2 regions of the Vibrio porteresiae DSM 19223 genome follow, and region 1 is predicted to be linked to the other one. Evidence: predicted binding sites of a transcription regulator. Region 1 holds the regulator's gene; the other holds the start of a gene.
What was found. Region 1 encodes PurR, which represses purine synthesis genes. Its sites were predicted from a motif close to TNANGNAAACGTTTNCNTNA; they were not measured.
Positions count from the first base shown of each region.

Region 2: the regulator PurR is predicted to act here: its motif matches at 3,242-3,261, upstream of OCV11_RS03510 (NCS2 family permease).

Region 1 covers NZ_AP024895.1:1,400,128-1,408,301, forward strand. Annotated here, with positions in the region: gene glgC (glucose-1-phosphate adenylyltransferase) at 1-974, shown strand, start outside; gene glgA (glycogen synthase GlgA) at 976-2,430, shown strand; gene OCV11_RS06490 (alpha/beta fold hydrolase) at 2,649-3,452, shown strand; gene OCV11_RS06495 (TfoX/Sxy family DNA transformation protein) at 3,999-4,586, opposite strand; cyclic di-GMP riboswitch class I at 4,700-4,801, opposite strand; gene purR (HTH-type transcriptional repressor PurR) at 4,959-5,960, opposite strand; gene torR (two-component system response regulator TorR) at 6,660-7,364, shown strand; gene elyC (envelope biogenesis factor ElyC) at 7,460-8,174, opposite strand, start outside.
Region 2 covers NZ_AP024895.1:751,023-759,196, reverse strand. Annotated here, with positions in the region: gene frsA (esterase FrsA) at 1-941, opposite strand, end outside; gene gpt (xanthine phosphoribosyltransferase) at 1,428-1,892, opposite strand; gene OCV11_RS03510 (NCS2 family permease) at 1,927-3,216, opposite strand; gene OCV11_RS03505 (NAD-dependent succinate-semialdehyde dehydrogenase) at 3,608-5,035, shown strand; gene gabT (4-aminobutyrate--2-oxoglutarate transaminase) at 5,068-6,342, shown strand; gene OCV11_RS03495 (aminoacyl-histidine dipeptidase) at 7,117-8,174, shown strand, end outside.

The DNA of each region.
Region 1 (8,174 bases):
TCGACCCAATTCCAGCGCAAATGCGCGATGGTAAACGTTGGTATGAAGGTACCGCCGATGCCATCTACCAAAATATTCGTTTTATTGAAGTGGCAGCGCCCGACGAAGTGTGCATCTTTGGCTCTGACCATATCTATAAAATGGATATTCGCCAGATGCTGGATTTTCACCGTCGCAAAGAAGCACAACTTACGGTATCTGCTTTGCGCATGCCTATTGAAAAAGCATCACAATTTGGCGTTATTGAAGTGGATGATAAAGGGCAAATGATTGGCTTTGAAGAAAAACCGGCTCAACCTAAATGTGTTCCTGGCGAGCCTGATTGGGCTCTTGTTTCCATGGGTAACTACATTTTTGATGCCGCTTCCCTTTATCGTGAACTACGAGAAGATGCAGAAAATAAACACTCTAGTCACGATTTTGGTAAAGACGTCATTCCGAAAATGTACCCACAGGGTGGGGTGTATGTGTATGACTTCTCAAGCAATGTGATTAAAGGTGAGCGCAAAGAAACTTACTGGCGCGATGTAGGTACGATTGAGTCCTACTGGGAAGCTCATATGGATTTACTGGGTAAAGATCCGGCTTTCTCTTTGTATAACCGTAGCTGGCCAATGCATACGTATTACCCACCACTTCCACCTGCTACCTTCATCGATGTGGATGATCAGAAGGTGAAAATCACCGATAGTTTGGTCTCTGGGGGGAGTTATATCCAAGGTTCAAATATTTATAAATCCGTTTTAGGTTATCGCAGCAACATTGGTGCTGGTTCTTGTATCAGTGAATCTGTTATCTTAGGTGATGTGAAAATTGGTGCAGGGTGCACGATTAAACGAACCATCATCGATAAAGATGTGGAGATCGCCCCTGGAACTGTTATCGGTGAAAATATCGAGTTGGATAGACAACGTTTTCATGTTTCACCGACTGGTATAGTTGTGATTGCGAAAGGAACAAAAGTTGGATTCTAAAATGGAGCACATGAATGTGTGGTTCGCCGTTTCAGAAGCCCAAGGGTTGGTCAAAAGCGGTGGCCTTGCAGATGTTGCAAAGGCTCTGCCTAAAGCGCTCCAGGAATTAGGTCATCAGGTAGCCATCGTGCTACCTGCTTACCGCAAGATTCCCGATAAAAACGCCTTACCCGTGGTATTGGAAACGGACCTAACACATTGGCCGCACACTCATTATTTAGTTAGAAAAACCGAACTGGATGGTGTCTTAGTTTATCTCATTGATTGTGATGCGTATTTTGATCGTCCAGAATTGTATGCAGAGCAGAACCAAGCCTATGCCGATAACGGAGAGCGCTTTAGTTTCTTCTCGGCTGCGTGTTTGGATGTCTTACCTAAACTCAATATCCGCCCAGACATCATTCATACCAACGATTGGCACACTGGGTTAATTCCTTTCCTTCTAAAAACACGCTATCGCTACGATGGCTTTTTTGAAGGGGTGAAAAGCGTTCTAACCGTGCACAATGCGATTTTCAAAGGGATTTTCTCTTACCACGAGTTGGAGATCATTCCTGAGTTGAATCTATCAGGTATGGAGTTTCTGCGTTACGGTGTAGACCACGTTAGTATGCTGCGCGCTGGGATTGCCTATGCCGATAAAATTAACGCGGTTAGCCCCAATTACGCTTGTGAACTGCTGACACCACTGGGATCGCATGGGTTAGTGGACGATTTTGTCCGCCGTGCGCGCGATTTACACGGCATCATCAATGGTTGTGATTACAGTGAATGGGATCCTAAAAACGATCACTACTTACCTGTAACCTACAGCAGTGAAGCCAACTCGTTACGTAAGGGGAAAGCTGCCAGTAAGCAAGCACTACAGCAAGACGTGGGGCTGCCAGTCAGATCTCTCCCTATGTTTGGGATGGTGTGTCGTTTAACTCACCAAAAAGGTTTCCATTATCTGCTACCTATCATTGAGCTATTTTTGCGTAATGATGTGCAGCTCGTGATTGTCGGAACAGGCGAACCTGAAGTGGCAACACGCCTGAAATCATTAATGGCGGCGTACCCTGACAAATTTGCTTTTATCGAAGCATACGACAACAAACTGGCTCACTGGGTTGAGGCTGGGGCTGATTTCTTCTTGATGCCATCAGAATTTGAAGCGTGTGGTTTAAACCAAATCTACAGCATGGCGTATGGCACTTTACCTATTGTACGTGAAGTGGGCGGTTTAAAAGATACCGTGATGGACTATGATAAGTATCCGCAAGAAGCCACTGGTTTTGGTTTCCTCGAGCCTTCTGCTCAAGTGCTGTTGATCACCATGCAGCGTGCGCTGCTGTTCTATCTACAGAATCCAGACGAGTTTCTGGCGGTGCAGCAAAGAGCAATGGAACAGGACTTTAGTTGGCGTGATTCAGCTCTGGAATACATTAAAATGTACCGCTTAGCCGTATTTGCTTAACGCGATTGTCTTGGTTGAACTAGCACTACGGCTGTGAAAGGCGACACAAAGGATTCTCTGTGTCGCCTTTTTTATGAGTACTTTAATCGAATTCATGCACCATCTCACGGCGATGACAAAACAGGCCGCAACGTGCACCCAAAGCGAATGTATCACTATTTGGTATCACTGAGGTTTATGGTAGTCTAGCGCGGTTTTAATAACAGACTGAGCTCTGCATGGTATCTAACCTCCTTTATCATAAGATCTATTCTCATCCTACGAGTTCACAGTGGGTGGTTTTTGTGCATGGCGCTGGTGGCAGCTCATCTTTGTGGTTTAAACAGATTAAGGCCTATAAACGCCATTTTAATTTGCTGCTCATTGACCTACGTGGCCATGGACAATCGAGCCAATGGGTGCGTGAGTGGATGACACACCCTTATACCTTTGACGCCATAGCGCAAGATGTGCTCAATGTTTTGCGTCATTGTGAGATAGCCAAAGCACACTTTGTTGCCATGTCTTTGGGGACCATCATTGTGCGCAAAATCTCTGAACTTGCTCCAGACCAAGTTCAATCCATGGTGCTAGGAGGCGCGGTCATTCGTTTTGACTTTCGTTCGCAACTCTTGGTGAGTATAGGGCGCTGGTCAAAGCATATCATCCCTTACATGTGGCTCTATCGTCTGTTTGCCTACATTGTGATGCCAAGTCGTGCACAGCGTGAATCTCGCCTATTGTTTATCCGGGAAGCAAAAAAACTGTGTCAAAAAGAGTTTAAGCGTTGGTATCGTCTCACTGCTGAGGTGAATCCGTTTATGCGCTATTTTCGTGAGAAAGATGAGGCTATCCCAACGCTATACTTAATGGGGGATAGAGATTATCTGTTTTTATCGCAGGTACGTGAATTGGTCACTGTTCATCGACAAAGCGAGCTGATTGAACTGAGCGATTGTGGGCATGTGTGCAATATCGAACAAGCAGAACGTTTTAATCATCACTCGATTCATTTTATTCGTCGCTTTTCGCCTCGATCGTAATAAGTTGTGGCGAGCTGGGCTGGGCACTATGATTTATGAAAGGTGCGATGAATGTTGCAGGGTAGTCTTTATCAATAAGTCAACATCTTACTGCAGCGTTGGCTTATATAAGCGTACGCCGTACCTTTCTTTTCTCATACACGATACTGCTTGCAGTAGCAGAATGTGTGATGAGCTTGAATCAGGCTAGCTCATCACACATGAGAATCAAAACTACATAACTAAGAACTATATCACTACCTTTATTACTGTCTCTCCATTTTCAAAAAGATGACTAACATATTGAGGTTGAAATGGTCAGTGTGTGCCAACACTTGATTCCGCCTTCTTTACGGAGAGTTGGGCACTCAGTACAGTTTTTACTATGTCTCGGACTTTGGGGCACAGTTAGTGTAACGTGATTTATCACTAAGGCTACAAGCAATGTGGTTGGGGACTGATGGCGTCCCCTAAATGGACGAAATAATTCCCATTTATTCAGGGATTTTACATAAAAAAAAGCACCCACCTAGGTGAGTGCCTTCGTTACTCTTACTTGCCAATCTTTTACAAGCGCTGCATCAGTTCATCACGACGATTTTGCGGAATAACTGACCAGTGTTTCCCTTCAATAGCGCCCTCAAGAGCCCACAGAAGTTCAATGCTTACATCACTTGAATGAGTCTGTTGAATCGCTTTATACGCTTCTACAGAGCCTTTCTCGTGCAGCTCTTCAACCGACTCGATACCTGCTTTACGTAACATACGTTCTGTTGCCAGACGTAAGTTAGGCAGATCTTTAAGACGGTTAGGTTTTGCTTGAGCTTGAGTTTCACGCTCTTGCTTAGCAACAACCAAAGCATCTTTCGCTTCTTTCAAGATTTTTTCTGGGGCATCCCAGAAATTTTCAGGAAGAGCGAAGTATTTAGTAACCACTGGGAAGCCACGTTTTTTATAAACGTAAGGTTCTAAGCCTTGCTGCTTGTATTTCTCGGAACAATTGTCATCTGCACGAATGTGAAGTTTGTCGTTAACCACCAATGCAAACATTGTGTCATCAACGAAAATTCCAAATCCGCCAAACATTGAACGAGATTTTACGCGTCCTAAGTTTTCAAACAGACGCATTGAGTCTTTTAATATTGGTTTATCCATGCCTTTAGTCTCGGTGTATTAACAATACGCCACCAAAATCAGGTCCGAGAATGTAGCAAAAGAATGCAAAGATTGTGTCAGTAAGAAGTTAACGTCTTAAATGCATTTTTGCCATCGGTAACCCCGCTACCTACCCAGAGCCGGAAAATACCATCTAAGGGTTTAGGCCGGAGGCTTTGCGTCCCACCTTTTCAGATGGTTTGCCCTGTACGTGACATTTCGTTCACTAGAGTAATCTTAAACTTGAACATAAATCACAAAATATTTTGCCTAATGTGATATTCGTCCAAAAAATCGCTGTATCTTTAATAAGCGACATTTTCATCAATAAGATTTTATATCAAAAGTGAGAAAACATGTAACATTAAGATTTTAAAGTTTTTTTACAGTATTTCGTGCGACGAGCTCAGGATGCATCTCAAAAACGCGACGATCATGGGCTTTGTTTTTGATCCGTTCCAATAGGATCTCAAAGGCGTTCTTACCAACACGACGTTTGGGTTGGTGAATCGTCGTTAGCGGTGGTGAAAAGTACTCAGAAAGCTCGATGTTATCGTAACCTACGACAGAAATATCATCGGGTACTTTCACGCCTTTTTGCTGTAAACGGCTCATTAAACCCAACGCCATCGTGTCGTTAAAACAGAACACTGCGGTCGGTTTGTGATCCATCGCAATAATTTTGTCTGCTGCAAGTACCGCAGTGTCACATTCGAAGTTGCCTTCTAGAATCCAATCTTCGTTCACTGGAAGATTAGCTTCGGCCATCGCACGGCGAAAACCAATGATGCGTTCCTTACAAGCCATTTTAGAAAAATGACCGCTCAAACAAGCAATGTCTTTGTGTCCGTTATCGATAAGATGTTTCGTTGCGATGTAACCGCCTTCTTCAGAGTTATCCATAATGGTGTCGGCTTGCGAATCTTCAAGACCCCAATCCATGATCACTTTTGGAATGTCAGAATGGCCTTCAAGCATTTCCATTAGCTCAGGAGTCATATCTGAGCACATCACCAAAATGCCATCGACACGCTTTTCAGCAAGCATGCGTACATAGTCGCGTTGTTTTTCATAAATGCCGCCGGTATTACACAAAATCAGTGTATAGCCTTGGCGGTAACAGTAGCTCTCAACCCCATCAATGACTTCAGAGAAAAATTGGTTGGTTGATTGAGTCACCAACATACCAATAGTCCGTGTGGTGTTGCATTTTAGGCTGCGAGCAACCGCGCTCGGTGCGTAGTTTAGCTCTTTTACCGCTGCCAACACTTTCGCTTGTGTTGCTTCGGCTACAAAACGTGTTTTGTTAATCACGTGTGATACAGTGGTGGTTGACACGCCTGCAATGCGCGCAACATCTTTTATAGTCGCCATTGGTTTTTCCCATCGATATCTGCTGACTAGGACAAAGATTTACAGTGATTGACCACTTCAACAGGTGTTGATTCGATATGTAAGTGAAGCTTAAAAGTAGTAAAAACACAAAAACCGCTTCAAAACAGCGGTTTAAGTAAAATTTCTATAGATTATCGTTTGCGTCAAAGATTTTAGACTGGTATTGAACCACTCGCAATGAAAAATTCATCTTTGTTTGATATCAATCGCTTTACTATTTTGTTACCAAGCTGGTGCAAGCTTCGACCTAAGATCAAGTGCAAAATGAGCTGTAAAGTGACTCATTCATCTTGAAATGCGAGTGAATGCATAGCGGTATTTCAGTCGGCTTTTTATTGTCTTCTTAACTGTCCACAACAAACCATCATCGCCTTTAAGTTATTTGTTGATATTAATAAAAACCATTAAATTTATAACCAAATGCACTAATAGATATGAATATTATTTTCATTTGTCGCCCGTAAATGAGTAACAATGTGACAAAAAAGAAGACAAATTTTTACATATTTGAGAAATGAAAATAAAGTGCTTTTATTTCGATTGTTCAAACAAAGCAAAATGTTATCTAAGCTTGTTTTGAATCAATAAAGCATCAGGTTTTAAGTTCGTACTCTAGAATTGTTACCGTCTATGAATAGAATGAATAGGGATTAAATTTAGCGGAATAAAGTGACGTCTATGAGTTATCACTTATTAGTCGTAGAGAGCGACAGAGACACCCGTGTCACATTGGTCGATTATTTCAAACGAGAGGGATACCAGATTTCTGTTGCCGATACGGGGGCAGAGATGCGTGAGGTATTACGCCAACACGCTATCGATTTGGTTCTGATGGAAACTAACCTTCAATTTGATGACAGCCTGATGCTGACCCGTGAATTGCGTAGCCATTCAGATGTCGGGATTATTCTCATTAATGGTCGTGAAGACAGTATCGACCGAATTATTGGTCTAGAAATGGGCGCAGACGATTATATCGCGCGACCTTTTGAGTTAAGAGAAATATTAGCGAGAGTGAAGAATTTAACCTGGCGAGTTTCCAATTCGAGAACAGGTACTCTAGAAAATATTTCCGGTAGTCAGCTTATTCATTTTGGTGAATGGGCGTTTGATATTCAGCGTCGTGCGCTAAGTCAAAATGGCGAACCGATAAAATTAACCAAAGCAGAATATGAGTTGCTCGTAGCATTAACCTCTAATCCACACCAAGTTCTCAGCCGCGAAGCAATTCTCGATATGATCAGCCATCGTGTTGATGCACCTAATGATCGTACTATTGATGTACTTATTCGCCGCTTGCGTTCGAAAATGGAGCTAGACCCTAAAACACCACAAATTATTGTGACCGTGCATGGGGAAGGGTATATGTTTGCAGGCAGCTAGCAGACTGATACGGATCTCTAAATAAAAAACGCCAGCACTCTGTGCTGGCGTTTTTTTGGTTCTTATTTAATCTGTTCTTATTGAATCTACAGCGATTATTTCTGCGGTTGAGTCGCTGGTGCTACGCTGCTGTCTGCATGTGATGCTTCGTAGCCGGTTACCCAGTCGCGCAGTACTTGCCAAATATGCCCCATAGTCTCGTGCCAATAGCGCTCGGTTTGCTCTAAATAACGTGCTTTGGGTGCGTATTTTTCCCAAGGCTGATAAATGTTCTTTTGCGCTAAATAGTTGGTTGGAGCCGGAATTGGCGCTAACCCGGCAGAACGAAATTCGTATAACGCTCGCTCCATGTGCGAGGCAGACGTAACTAGCACTAGCTTTTTCTGTTGCACAAAGGCTGCTGCTTGACGCGCTTCTTCCCAGGTGTCTTTCGCTGTTTCCAGCAAAATGATTTCTGATTTGGGCACACCAAGCGCTAAAGCGACCTGGGCAAGCATACGCGCATGACTAAACTCACTCCCCCCCGCGTAACCGGATAAGATCAATTTTGAACCAGGGTACATCCGCATAATTCGAATACCTTCGGTCAGGCGAACTAACGCAGTACGGCTCAATTCTGAGGTCGGCGGTATTTGGTCGTCAACGACATGACCACTGCCAAGCACCATGACATAGTCAATGGATTGATCGGTGGGTAAAAACACCGTGTATTGACGCTCAAGTGGCATCAATAACCGGGATGAAACAGGTTGAAACGAAATCAAGAACAGTCCACATAACGAGAAGAGCACAATAAAGCAGCCACTCTTA
Region 2 (8,174 bases), 650 kb from region 1:
TTCGACATTTTTTTGAGTTTATCCGGAGAGACAAACACATCATGAATCGGTGCACCTAAGGTAACACAGGCTTTTATTTTATCCGGTTCTAAGAACGACAAACGAGCCATCGCATTACCACCAAAACGAAAACCAATCAGGCCAACTCGGCGGTGGTCCACCCAAGGCAGTGAGTAAAGCTGATTGAGCACTTCTTGATGCAGTAATGATGAGTTCTCACTTACCGACCAATGACTACTAAAACCAATCGAAGGCATATCTAACGTGAGCATACCAATATCGCGTTGTGCCAAATAGTCACGAAATAGACGCCACATATCGGTTTGCAGGCTATCTAACCCGCCGCTCACAATCACGATAGGTTTCGGCGTATCCGTTTTAGCTAGATGCAGATGACCAACAATCTTTTTATTTTGAAAAGGAAATTCGAGACGCTTAATCACATAGCCGGTCTTTTTAGCTGCCTCTTGGTAAGCCGCATTGGCTAAGCCTTGCGCCTGAAGCGCCAAGTTGTCATTTTTCAGGTGTGGGTAACCCGCGATGCTGTAACAAAGAGAAGCTCGAAACAGTTCATCAGCCGCCTTTTCGCCTTCGAGTTCACGACCGCGCTGCTGATGGCGCATCCCCACTTTATTCCACTCATACGCCCAGTTACCACTGTGATAACCGATGACGGTATCAAGCCAGTTTTCTTCACTGCGTGAATGTTTCGAAGCGGCTATACGAGCCAGCACTTCCTCTTGCTCAACAGGATCAATCCCTTGCCAAGCCCACTGCAATCTGCGCAAATTGCGATACCAAGCAAAACCTTCACTCTGTTTTTTCTGTTCCAAAAATTCAGCGCTACTTGGCATGTAAGGCGTAAGAATCGACGTTTCCTTCGCTTGTTTGTGTTTTTTAAATAGCGTTTCGGAAAGATTTTTACTTCGTTCTTCAGACATAACTGCACGTCTCAACTTAGGTTGTCTAATCGCAGGTGACATTAGCCAACACTTTAGGTGTTTATCTAATGTCATCAAGAAAGGAGGCTTTAGGGTATCCCGCTCGAGCGGTCACTGTCTATGTTCAATCGTCTTAATGACAGCAAGTATGGCAAATTCCCACCAACTCTTTTGGTTATACCTAAATGACCTCAAGATGCAGAATTCAGATCTTCATCAACGAGCACTGGTCAAGCGCAAGGACGGAAGGAATTGGTCATTACCTTTCAACGTCATTGGGCGCAGAAATGGGTTTGTTAATGAGCTCCCTAAGGGCGAGTTTTCTTCGCTCCAATGCTGCGTAACCGATTTCTACGATTTAAATCAATGTTTTGCCTAAGAGCGAATACCTTCTCGCTGAAACGGCATCTTGAGGTTACTTGGGTATATATAGTAATAAAAAAAATGGCCCTTCAAAGGGCCATTTTCTACTCAATAATGCAAGCTTTACTTTTGTTTACGGTTGATTGGCTCAACGAAAGACAGAGACAAATCCCATGGCTGCTCAATCCATGTATCTTGTGGGATATCCACAATATATTGGTCAACCAAGTCTTTGCCTGCAGGTTTAGCACAAACAGTAACAAATTTAGCTTTAGGGTACATTTCACGAATTTTACGTGCTGTATCACCGCTATCCACTAAATCGTCAACGATCAAGAAACCTTCGCCATCGTGCTCAGGTGCCTTTAGTACTGTCATATCGTGCTGGTGATCGTGATCGTAACTAGCGATACATACTGTATCAACATAACGAATTCCCAATTCACGAGCTAGAATAGCAGCAGGAACTAAGCCACCACGGCTCACACCTAGGATACCTTTCCATTGTTCTGCAGGCATTTGTAGCTCAGCTAGCTGACGGCAGTAAGCCTGCATATTGTCCCAAGTGATAACGAATTTTTTGCTCATTTGTATAACCTAAATTTGTAAAGTGTTGTACCGCTTATCCCAGTGCGTATTTGAGAACAAATACGATTGCCATAAACCAAACACTAACAGACACGTCACGAGCTTTGCCACTTAGCAATTTGATAATAGCGTAGGAAATGAAACCAAATGAAATGCCTTCTGCAATTGAGTAAGTCATTGGCATCATGATACATGTAACGGCAGCAGGTGCCGCTTCTGTTAGGTCGTGCCAATCAACGTTAGCCAGACCAGAAAGCATAAGTACAGATACATACAGCAGCGCACCAGCTGTTGCATAAGCAGGGATCATTCCTGCAACTGGTGAGAAGAATAATGCAAGCAGGAATAAAATGCCAACAACAACTGCAGTTAAACCAGTACGACCGCCAGCCGCAACACCCGCAGTACTTTCAACGAATGAGGTAGTGTTTGATGTACCAAATAGAGCACCAATTGAAGTTGCTGTTGAGTCAGCAAGCAGTGCACGGTTCAAACGAGGTAATTTACCATCTTCACCGATAAGACCAGCTTTAGTAGCAACGCCCATCAACGTACCTGCAGTATCAAAGATATCAACGAATAGGAACGCAAAGACAACAGAGATCATGCCTACTTGGAATACACCAGCGAAATCCAATTGAAGGAAAGTTGGGGCAATGCTTGGTGGCGCAGAGAAGATACCGTGGTATTGAACATCACCAAAGATAATACCTAGAACAGTAACGATTAAGATTGAAATCATTACAGCGCCAGTAACATTACGGTAAACCAGACCCACAGTGATAAAGAAGCCTGCTGCAGCTAAAAGGCATTTCATTGAAGTGATGTCACCTAATGAAATCAAAGTTGCTGGGTTATCAACGATGATACCCGCACTTTGTAGCGCGATAAATGCCAAGAACAGACCGATACCAGCAGAAATACCAGTACGCAAAGACATTGGAATGGAGTTAATGATCCACTCACGAATTTTGAACAGGCTAAGCAGAATAAACAGCACACCAGAACAGAATACTGCCGCTAGCGCTACTTCCCATGAGTAATGCATACCTTTCACAACAGCAAAGGTAAAGAAGGCGTTTAAGCCCATACCTGGCGCTAATGCGATTGGGTAGTTAGCGATAAAGCCCATAATAAAACAACCCGCCGCTGCAGCTAGACAGGTAGCTACAAATACTGCTCCACGATCCATCCCTGTTTCAGATAAAATCGCTGGGTTCACAAAAATGATGTAAGCCATTGTCAGGAAGGTTGTTAACCCTGCAATGACCTCAGTGCGTACGGAAGTACCGTGTTCACCGAGTTTAAAGAGTTTTTCCAGCATGTTCGTTCGATTCCTATAAAGTGAAATTAGTAAACGGTTGCGTAATCGATTGGGCGCAGATTATAAAGTCATAAAATAACAAATTCCAGATGGAATTCGTTACTCATCACACTTTTCGCCGAAAATGATGCAAACAATCCGCTCGTTCTGCATAAGAATTAGGATCTTAGTTCCGCAAAAAAATCAGATGCCGAGACAAACAACTCCTGACCAATTGTTCAAGATTGATTTCTGACTCTTTATGCTGGAATTGTCAAAGTGAGGCGTTTGTATGTTTTTTCACCCTCTCCTATCGCTTTATCTGGTACTAACGTTTTCTACTAACTGGTACTAAGTCTCCTGCTTTTTTGTCGCTAACATAACTTCATCAAAGCTAACCTAGAGACAAATCATGGATCAGATTGCCAATAAGACACTGCTCGCAGCCACTTGCACCGCAAGTGATGATGCGATTGCCGTACTTAACCCTGCCACCCAAGAGATTTTGGCGTACATTCCTTCAACGGATACGGCCACTCTTAATCAATTGATTGAGCGTTCAAAAACCGCCCAAAAAACATGGCAGGAAAAAACGGCAGCAGAGCGCGCGACCATACTAAAACGTTGGTATGACTTGATGTTAGCCAATGCCGATGACCTAGCGCGTATCATGACTTTGGAACAAGGAAAGCCGTTAGCGGAAGCTAAAGGGGAAGTGATGTATGGCGCCTCATTTGTACAATGGTTTGCCGAAGAAGGTAAACGTGCTTACGGCGACTCCATTCCAACACCAGCCAGCAGTAAGCGCCTACTAACCATTAAACAACCTGTTGGTGTAGCAGCTGCTATCACCCCTTGGAACTTTCCAATCGCGATGATCACACGTAAGGCTGCTCCAGCATTAGCAGCAGGATGCAGCTTCATTGTTAAGCCAGCTAACCAAACGCCACTGTGCGCCTACGCTACAGCAGAGCTGGCTTATCAAGCAGGCTTACCTCGTGATTTGCTGATCATCGTCAACCACCACTCTTCCGTGGCAATAGGCGATGTATTGAGTCATCACCAAGACATTAAAAAGCTCTCTTTTACAGGTTCAACGCAAGTTGGCAGCGTATTGATTGCCCAATGTGCCGACACGGTAAAACGCACTTCAATGGAATTGGGTGGCAATGCGCCATTTATCGTATTTGATGATGCCGATATTGATGCAGCGGTGACAGGTGCGATTGCAAGTAAATACCGTAATGCAGGCCAAACCTGTGTGTGTGCTAACCGCTTTTATATCCATGATGCGGTTTACGACCAATTTGTCGACAAGTTCATTGCTGAAGTAGCCAAACTCAAAGTGGGTAATGGCTTAGAGCAAGGCGTCACAGTTGGACCATTGATTGATGCTCGTGCCAAAGAGAGCGTGATGGGTTACATCGCAACCGCCAAAGCACAAGGTGCCAAGGTTGCATTTGGTGGTCGCGATTTAGACGGTCTCTTTGTTGAACCCACCGTATTAACGGACGTAACGCAAGAGATGGACATTGTCCAAACCGAAATCTTTGGCCCAATCGCTCCAGTGCTGCGTTTTAGTGACGAAGCCGATCTCATCAAGAAAGCCAACGACACTATTTATGGTCTGGCTAGCTACTTCTATACCAACAATATTCACCGTGCCTTTCGCGTCGCAGAAGCGTTGGAGTACGGCATGGTTGGGATTAATGAAGGCTTAATTTCTAACGAAGTCGCTCCATTTGGCGGCGTGAAACAATCTGGCTTTGGTCGCGAAGGCGCGAAACAAGGCATCGACGAATATCTCAATACTAAATACCTCTGCTTTGGTGGTTTTTAATACCTCAGCTCGTTTTTATAAGGACATACATCATGACGAATCAGGAATGGCAAAGCCGTAAAGAAAAAGTAATCTGTAAAGGCGAAGCAAACCTAGCCCCTGTTTATGCAGCAAAAGCTAAAAATGCCACCATTACCGACATCGAAGGCAATGAGTACATCGATTTCTCAGCAGGTATTGCTGTGGTTAACACTGGCCACTGCCATCCACGTATCGTTGAAGCGGTAAAAGCTCAACTAGAAAACTTCAGCCACACCTGTTCTACCGTGGTTCCTTACACCAGTTTTGTTGAATTAGGTGAAGGCGTAGTAGAAGTTGCCCCTGGTGATTTTGAGAAGAAAGCGGCTTTCTTAACCACAGGCTCAGAAGCAGTAGAAAACGCGATTAAATTTGCTCGCCATTTCACAGGTCGTCCTGGTGTTATTGCTTTCAAAGGCGGTTTCCACGGTCGTACCAACATGTGTATGGGTCTAACCGGTAAAGTGAACCCTTATAAAGCAGGATTTGGTCCTTTCCCAAATAATGTGTATCACCTACCTTACCCAAATGCGTACCACGGTGTAACTGAAGAAGAGAGCCTAGCCGCATTTGATGACCTATTTGCTTGTGACATCGAACCGACTCAAATTGCAGCGATCATTTTTGAACCAATCCAAGGTGAAGGTGGTTTCTATCAAGCGCCAGCCTCTTGGGTTAGAGCCCTACGCGCACTTTGTGACAAACACGGTATCGTGATGATTTGTGACGAAATCCAAAGCGGTTTTGCTCGTACTGGTCGCATGTTCGCTTGTGAATACTACGATGTAGTGCCTGATTTGATCACGATTGCCAAAGGCCTTGGTGGTGGTTTCCCAATCTCTGGTGTCGTGGGTCGTGCTGATATCATGGATCACCCACAAGCTGGCGGTATTGGTGGCACTTACGCGGGTAATGCGATCGCTTGTACCGCAGCAGTTGAAGTACTGAAGATCATTAAAGAAGAAAAACTGGTTGAACGTGCACAACACATTGGCCTGCTCTTTAGAGAACAGCTAGAAAGCATGCAGAAAGTCATTCCGCACATTGGTGATATTCGCCAAGTGGGTGCGATGGTCGCTATCGAGTTAAACGATCCAGAAACAGGCGCACCTTTAGCTGCACTGACCAAACAGTTAGTCAAAGAATGTAATGCTAACGGTCTTATCCTGCTCTCTTGTGGTGTGAAAGGTAACGTTATTCGCTTCCTACCACCGCTAACCATCGAATCTGAACTGGTTGTGAAAGGTTTGGACATCGTGAAAACTCAGCTACAAGCTCTGGTTAAATAACCAATCAAACTCACTTCAGCTTGAGTAGAGAATAGATAACCTATAAAGGCAGTATTGATACTGCCTTTATTTTTTCACTCGACTCACCCTCTCCCGAATCAAATTTCAGGCAAAAAAAAACGCCACCTCATAGTGAGATGGCGGTGAATCATGATGAGCCCAAAACGGACTACGAATGAATTCCAATAATAGGGGTGAACAAACTGTTCGAGTCACAAGGTTTGGTCGCAAAACCAGCACCTAATGATCAGTGATGTTATCGTCAGACACTCAAACACCACTGGGTAAACCTTTCAAGATCCAGCAAAAAATCTGACTGCTAACCGATTTTTTGATCTTCCTAAGAAGGATCTTCAAGACTCGTCCATTGAGCAATTTAACTTCAACATCGAAGTTGGTTATAAATATACCACCAAGAAAATTTATTACAAGAGTTAAGGTGATAAAAATCACAAAACTTTCTTTTATTGATCTAACTCAATTATTTTTGGTAATAAAATTACATTTTAATGGAGATTTTAGGACATGGAGCGCAAAAAACATATGAAACAAGGTAATTAAACCTCCCATATTATGTCGATCCGATCATTTTTATCTCAATGATTTAATAGATAATTTTGTAAATAGAAGCGTGAGATCCGCCACTTTCACGTTGAAACGCTACTCCCATCACGATCAGAGTGGTATGCTGTGAAACAAATTTATCCCTCTTGATCCCATGCCGCACCAAGCGGCGAGTCGCATCAGGAAAGATTACACATCTAGGAGTTATCCGTGTCTGAATTCCATTCTGAAATTAGCCTATTGTCCCCGGCCCCTGTTTGGCAGTTCTTTGATAAGATCTGTTCAATTCCACACCCTTCAAAACACGAAGAACAGTTAGCAAGTTATATTGTTGATTGGGCAAGCAGCGAAGGTTTGGATGTTCGCCGTGATGAAACAGGCAACGTGATTATCAAAAAACCTGCCACGGCAGGAATGGAAAACCGTAAAGGTGTGGTGCTGCAGGCTCACATTGATATGGTGCCTCAGAAAAATGAAGATACCGATCACGACTTTACCAAAGATCCTATTCAACCTTACGTTGATGGTGAATGGGTAACCGCTAAAGGCACAACTCTTGGTGCGGATAACGGTATCGGTATGGCAACCTGTCTTGCTGTTCTGGCCTCTAAAGAGATCAAACACGGTCCACTAGAAGTGCTACTGACGATCGATGAAGAAGCGGGTATGACTGGCGCATTTGGTTTGAAAGAAGGTTGGTTAGAAGGTGACATCCTACTTAACACCGATTCTGAAACCGAAGGCGAAGTGTACATGGGCTGTGCTGGTGGTGTAGACGGCGCATTCACTTTCCCAATTCAACGTGAAGCGCTACCTGCAGGTTTCGTGGTTCGTAAATTGATTCTAAAAGGATTAAAAGGCGGCCACTCAGGTGCAGACATTCATACAGGTCGTGCTAATGCCAACAAACTACTGGGCCGTTTCCTAGCGGATCATACTCAAGGTTTGGATCTGCGTCTTATCGATTTTCGTGGCGGTAGCCTACGTAATGCGATTCCACGTGAAGGCTTCGTGACTGTTGCTGTTGCAGAACAAAATCAATCCGCTCTTGAGCAAGCATTTAGCGCCTTTACTGCTCTAATTAAAGAAGAGCTAAATAAAATCGAAACCAACATCGTTACGTTTAATGAAGAAGTGACGGGGTCATTCGACGTATTCTCTGCTGCATCACAGCAGACCTTTATCGCTGGTCTAAACGCTTGTCCAAACGGCGTGATGCGCATGAGTGATGAAATTGAAGGTGTGGTTGAAACCTCATTGAACGTGGG